2 linked regions of the Aliamphritea hakodatensis genome follow. The protein of the gene in region 1 interacts with the protein of each later gene in a pairwise test. Links are inferred from orthologs where the notes say so. Each region holds a gene or a part of one and is shown on either strand. Other genes may lie near its edges. The genes, in order: uvrD and lpdA.

Evidence for each region.
Region 2: the proteins of uvrD (region 1) and lpdA interact in binary tests that used the Escherichia coli proteins (3 or more experiments, as listed by UniProt). The link is inferred for Aliamphritea hakodatensis from one-to-one orthologs.

Annotation. Positions count from the first base shown.
Region 1 is NZ_AP025281.1:5,069,449-5,072,724, reverse strand. What follows is about bases 276-3,225. They hold uvrD (DNA helicase II), read right to left. Parts: upstream 2,887-3,225; coding sequence 664-2,886; downstream 276-663. Other genes in these bases: PCI15_RS23020 (GGDEF domain-containing protein), read right to left, coding at 276-510. Outside these bases: more of PCI15_RS23020, read right to left, coding at 1-275. UniProt on the Escherichia coli protein: A helicase with DNA-dependent ATPase activity. Unwinds DNA duplexes with 3'-5' polarity. Translocates on single-stranded DNA with 3'-5' polarity. Initiates unwinding more efficiently from a nicked substrate than double-stranded DNA.
Region 2 is NZ_AP025281.1:3,031,135-3,034,433, reverse strand. Bases 8-2,980 are described here. They hold lpdA (dihydrolipoyl dehydrogenase), read left to right. Parts: upstream 8-759; coding sequence 760-2,202; downstream 2,203-2,980. Other genes in these bases: sucC (ADP-forming succinate--CoA ligase subunit beta), read left to right, coding at 2,397-2,980; odhB (2-oxoglutarate dehydrogenase complex dihydrolipoyllysine-residue succinyltransferase), read left to right, coding at 8-720. Also shown: more of odhB, read left to right, coding at 1-7; more of sucC, read left to right, coding at 2,981-3,299. UniProt on the Escherichia coli protein: Lipoamide dehydrogenase is a component of the glycine cleavage system as well as of the alpha-ketoacid dehydrogenase complexes.

The sequences.
Region 1 (3,276 bases):
TGCAAGCTGGACATTGATGATCCATATCGTCATGACCGCAATGACCACCGGCAGCGTAATGACACCATAGCGTAGCCAGAAATGTAACGCCTGAAGCTGCCGTGGCTTAAGTTGTTTGTGTTGTTGCCGGAGCAGGCAGCTGACGGCGTTATAAATGCCCAGAAAACCAAAACCGATGATCACTTTTTCGGCGCTGCCGGGTGGAAAGTCAAACGTCAGGGCATTAAATGTAGCAATGGCGCAGCCGAGCATGGTCCAGATAAGTATCTGAATACAGAAAGACGTTGCAGGAGATGTCTCTGCGGTATCAGGGGCTGTGCGGTTTTGGGCTGACTGAATACAGAGGGCGGTCAGTATCACGGAAGTAGCATAGAGGCTCAGCAGAGTATGGGCAGGCATTCCGGCCAAAAAGGGGCATACCAGTATGCTGTAGATGCACAGCAGGACCGACCAGTGGAAGCCGGCCAGTATGGTGGTTGGATATGCATATTCACGGAATATTAAGGCCATGTTCCCTTTGCCGTCATTCAGTTTCAGTACATATATTTTTGCCTGATTAACCACAGAAAAGAAAGGGGTTAAGGCAAAAAAACTACGACTAATGGCTGATAAGGGAAAATGTGTATAAAACAGCCGGCAGATGTGCCGGCTGTCAGGGGCTGATCAGAGAGGTTGCAGATTGGCGTAACCGACAACCAGCCATTTTGTGCCTTCGTAGTCGAAGTTAATCTGGACCCGGGCTTTTGGCCCCTGGCCTTCATAATTAACGACCACGCCGTCACCGAAGATCGGATGGGAAACCCGCTGGCCAAGTACGATGGACGGTACATCCTGACCGGCCTGTGCCTGCGCATATGAGGGTTGCTGCGGTGCCCGCTGAGCTGTCACCGGGCGGCGAATGCTGGCATTCAGGCGCACTTCCTGCAGATGTTCTTCCGGGATCTCGCGGATGAAACGGGACGGGCGGTTAAAGGTTTCGTTGCCGTGCAAGCGGCGGGATTCCGCGTATGTCAGATACAGCTGCTGCATGGCCCGGGTAATGCCGACGTAGCAAAGCCGGCGTTCTTCTTCCAGGCGGCCGGGTTCTTCAATTGACATATTGTGCGGGAACAGGCCTTCTTCCATACCTGCCAGAAACACCAGCGGAAACTCCAGGCCCTTTGCGGAGTGAAGGGTCATCAGCTGTACGCTGTCCTGATGTTCATCAGCCTGGGTATCACCGGCATCCAGAGCGGCCTGGTCAAGGAAGGCAGATAACGGCGTGGCGTTAACGTTTTCTTCTTTATCAGGTTCCCAGGTGGAAAGGTACTGACGCGCTGCGCTGACCAGTTCTTCAAGGTTTTCGACCCGCGCCTGTCCTTTCTCACCCTTTTCTTTCAGGTGATGCTCAATCAGACCGGAATACTGCACTACGTGTTCTGTCTGTTCGTTCAGTTCGGCATGCTGGGTGTTCTGGTCAAGGTCGTTGATCAGATCAATAAAGGCCTGCAGGGCGTTGGCAGCCCGGGCAGAGAGTTTATTAAGTTCCACCACTTCATTGGCAGCACGCCACATGGAGACGCCTTCTGTCCGGGCGTGCAGACGGACTTCTTCAATGGTTTTGCCGCCAATACCCCGTGTAGGCACGTTAATGACCCGCTCCATGGCGGTGTCATCTTCACGGTTGCCCAGCAGGCGCATGTAGGCAAGGGCGTTTTTGATTTCGAGCCGGTCATAGAAACGCTGGCCCCCGTAGATACGGTATGGCATACCAGCACGGATCAGAGCTTCCTCAAGCACCCGTGACTGGGCATTGGAGCGGTACAGAATGGCTGATTCATTGCGCAGGTTGCCGTCCCGCACCCAGCTTTCAATCTGATCGACGATGAAGCGTGACTCGTCCTGCTCATTGAAGGCGGCGTAAACGGAGATGGGTTCGCCATCGGTGCCCTCGGTCCACAGTTCTTTACCCAGACGTCCCTGGTTATTGACGATAACGGCGTTGGCAGCGCTGAGGATATTCCGGGTGGAACGGTAGTTCTGTTCCAGACGCACTACGGTCGTGTCGTTGTAGTCGTCTTTAAAGCGCTGGATATTCTCGATTTTAGCGCCACGCCAGCCGTAAATGGATTGGTCGTCATCGCCGACGGCCATCAGTTTTTCCGGCTGGGGCTGGCGCGGGTCCATTTCGCTGCACAGCAGTTTCAGCCAGGCATACTGGATGGTGTTGGTGTCCTGAAATTCGTCCACCAGAATATAGCGGAAGCGGTCCTGATAGTGCTTCAGCAGGGAAGGGTTGCGGTCACGCAGTAATTCCAGTGACCGCAGGATCAGTTCACCAAAGTCCACCATGCCGCCACGTTCACAGGCTTCTTCATAGGCGCTGTACATGGTGACCATCATCTGCGCATAGGGATCACCGCCGGGGTCAATATGGGCGGCGCGCAGGCCATCATCTTTCTGAGCGTTGATGTACCACTGGAACTGCTTGGCCGGCCAGCGGCTGTCATCCAGATTCATTTCTTTGCTGAGCCGTTTGACCAGGCGTAACTGATCGTCAGAGTCCATGATCTGGAAGTTTTCAGTCAGGCCCGCATCGCGCCAGTGTGCCCGCAGAATCCGGTGCGCCAGTCCGTGGAAGGTGCCTACCCACATACCACTGGGGTTCAGGCCCATCAGTTCTTCGATCCGGCCGCGCATTTCTTTGGCTGCTTTGTTGGTAAAGGTCACCGCCATAATCGAATAGGGTGACAGGCCTTCTGTCTGAATCAGCCAGGCGATCCGGTGAACCAGTACCCGGGTTTTGCCTGAGCCTGCACCGGCCAGAACCAGCAGGTTACCAAGTGGCGCGGAAACTGCGTCGCGCTGCGCTTCGTTGAGTGAGTCAAGCAGGTGAGATACGTCCATAAGTGCCCGGGTCTGTGCTGATGCAGAATTTGCTGTATAAATAATCAGTAGCGGATTATAGCAGACCCATGAACGGGTGCGAGTGTTATCTGAACAGCCGGTACAAAAGAAAGGCAGAAAGAAAAAAAGCATTCAATCGTCACTGAATGCTTTCTTGAAATGTAGTCTGTCCGGCTTTGCCTCCTTTACCTGCCTTACAGATTTCCGGCCGTTGGCCAGTGCTATTCCCTTTGCTTAAAAGTGCGTCCCTGAATCCCGGTGGTTCATCATGAGCCTTGCGGGGTGGTCGGTGCTCCTGCTGACCCTGTGCTGCTTATCCCTGCAGCCTGATCTTCCCTGTTTAACGGTAACGTCCTGTTTGCCGTGAACACGTCCCTGGTTCATTAAGGC
Region 2 (3,299 bases), 2.0 Mb from region 1 along the record:
ACAGTGCCTGTCGGTGAGCGTGTTGAGAAGCGTGTTCCGATGACGCGTCTGCGTGCAACGATTGCTAAGCGTCTGGTTGAAGCTCAGCAAAATGCTGCCATGCTGACGACTTATAATGAAGTCAATATGAAGCCGATCATGGAGCTGCGTAAGCAGTACAAGGATCTGTTCGAGAAAACCCACAACGGTACCCGTCTTGGCTTCATGTCTTTCTTTGTTAAAGCTGCAACTGAAGCGCTGAAGCGTTTCCCTGCAGTGAATGCCTCAATCGATGGTAACGATATGGTTTACCACGGTTATCAGGATATCGGTGTAGCGGTATCGACCGAACGTGGTCTGATGGTACCGGTACTGCGTGATACAGATGCGATGAGCCTGGCAAATATTGAAGCCACTATCCGTGACTTCGGTCTGCGTGGCCGTGACGGTAAGCTGGGTATGGATGACATGCAGGGCGGTACGTTCACCATCACCAATGGTGGTGTGTTCGGTTCCCTGATGTCTACGCCAATTCTGAATCCGCCACAAACGGCTATCCTGGGCATGCATAAAATTCAGGAACGTCCAATGGCCGTCAATGGTCAGGTAGAAATTCTGCCAATGATGTATCTGGCCCTGTCATACGACCATCGTATGATTGATGGTAAGGAAGCTGTACAATTCCTGGTTACTATAAAGGATCTCTTAGAAGATCCAGCTCGGATGTTGCTAGACGTATAAACTCAGCCCCCTTACAGAAATTTTTAAAGGTAGGTAAAAATGTCAGATAAATTTGATGTCATCGTGATTGGTGCTGGCCCTGGTGGTTACGTAGCTGCGATTCGAGCCGCACAACTGGGACTGAAAACCGCGTGTGTAGAGAAGTGGGTCGATGGCAAAGGTGCACCTTTACTGGGTGGTACCTGTCTGAATGTTGGTTGTATCCCTTCCAAGGCTCTGCTGGAGTCTACTCACCAGTTTCATAATGCCCAGCACGCTGATGTTCACGGCATCCAGGTTGGTGGCGAAGTCACTATGGATGTTAAAGCGATGGTTGCCCGTAAGGACAAGATCGTTTCAAACCTGACCGGTGGTATTGCCGGTCTGTTCAAGGCGAATGGTGTGACGCTGCTGGCCGGTAAAGGCAAGCTGCTGGCAAACAAGCGTGTTGAAGTGACCGCTGCTGATGGTGTTGCAACTGTTTATGATGCAGAAAACGTAATCCTGGCTTCCGGGTCCGTGCCGGTTGAGATCCCGCCTGCGCCGCTGACTGAAGGCCTGATTCTGGACAACGAAGGTGCCCTGAACATCGACGAGACGCCTAAGCGTCTGGGTGTTATCGGTGCCGGTGTTATCGGTCTGGAAATGGGTTCCGTATGGGCGCGTCTGGGTACTGAAGTAACAGTACTTGAGGCGATGGACAGCTTCCTGGCGATGGCCGATAAGGACGTTGCCAAAGAAGGTCAGAAACTGCTCAAGAAGCAGAAGCTGGACATTAAACTGGGCGCACGTTGTACCGGTACTGAAATCATTGACGGTAAAGAAGTTAAGGTTAAGTACTCCGATGCGAACGGTGACCAGGAGCTGGTTGTTGATAAGCTGATCGTAGCGGTTGGCCGCCGTCCTCAGACTAACGGTCTGCTGGCAGATGATTCCGGCGTTAAGCTGGATGAGCGTGGTTTCATCTTTGTTGACGGTCAGTGCCGCACTGAAGCACCGGGCGTATACGCGATCGGTGACTCAGTACGTGGCCCTATGCTGGCGCACAAAGCATCTGAAGAAGGCATCATGGTTGCGGATATCATTGCCGGCCATCACGCACAGATGAACTACGATGTAATTCCAAGCATCATCTACACCCATCCTGAACTGGCCTGGGTCGGTAAGACCGAGCAGGAACTGAAGGCGGAAGGTGTTGACATTAAAGTAGGTAAATTCCCGTTTGCAGCGTCTGGTCGTGCCATGGCCGCGAACGATACCGACGGTTTTGTGAAGATGATTGCTGACGCTGAAACTGACCGCATCCTGGGCGTGCATATGGTCGGTGGTATTGCGTCTGAGCTGATTGCTCAGGCTGCAATTGCAATGGAATTCTCTTCAACTGCAGAAGACCTGCAACTGACTGTATTTGCTCACCCAACCGTGAGTGAGGCAGTGCATGAAGCGGCACTGGCTGTGGATGGTCACGCAATCCACATGGCAAACCGCCGCAAGCGTAAGTAATAAAAAGCCCCTGTACGCTGTGCAGGGGCTTTATAGTTTTAGATTTCGACCGGAGACCCCGGTTGATTATCGTTGTGTATACCCGGCATGCTGTTACTGCAGCAGCTGAGGTGTTTGCAACCTTTGGGCTGTATATCAGTGGCCTCTCCCCATTGAGTACAGAGACCTCAAAAGTAAAAACGACGGATTAGAGCATGAATCTTCATGAGTACCAGGGCAAACAACTGTTTGCCGAATATGGTCTGCCGGTATCCAAGGGATACGCTGTAGATACCCCGGAAGCGGCTGCTGAAGCAGCTGAAAAAATTGGTGGTAGCAAGTGGGTTGTTAAAACCCAAGTGCATGCCGGTGGCCGTGGTAAGGCTGGCGGTGTACAGCTGGTTGACTCTCCTGCAGAAGCGTCTGAATTTGCCGCTAAGTGGTTGGGTAAAAACCTGGTGACCTATCAGACTGACGCTAATGGTCAGCCTGTATCTAAAATTCTGGTAGAAGACTGCACCGATATCGCCAATGAGCTGTATCTGGGTGCGGTAGTTGACCGTTCTTCTCGTCGTATCGTTTTCATGGCATCTACTGAAGGTGGTGTGGAAATTGAGACAGTTGCGGAAGAAACACCAGAAAAAATCCTTAAAGCGACCATTGATCCGCTGACCGGTGCGCAGCCTTACCAGGGCCGTGAGCTGGCATTCAAGCTGGGTCTGGAAGGTGTGCAGATTAAGCAGTTTACTCAGATCTTCATGGGTCTGGCGAAAATGTTCCAGGAAAAAGACCTGGCGCTGCTGGAAATCAACCCGCTGGTTATCACTGAAGCCGGTGATCTGCACTGTCTGGACGCTAAAGTAGCGATCGACGGAAACGCGGTTTACCGTCACAAAGATCTGCAGGCAATGGAAGATCCGAGCCAGGAAGACGAGCGTGAAGCACGCGCTGCTGAGTGGGATCTGAACTACGTTGCACTGGATGGCAGCATCGGCTGCATGGTTAACGGCGCAGGCCTGGCAATGGGTACGATGGACATCGTTTCCCTGCACGATGGCTTCCCGGCTAACTTCCTGGACGTAGGTGGCGGCGCGACTAAAGAGCGTGTTACCGAAGCG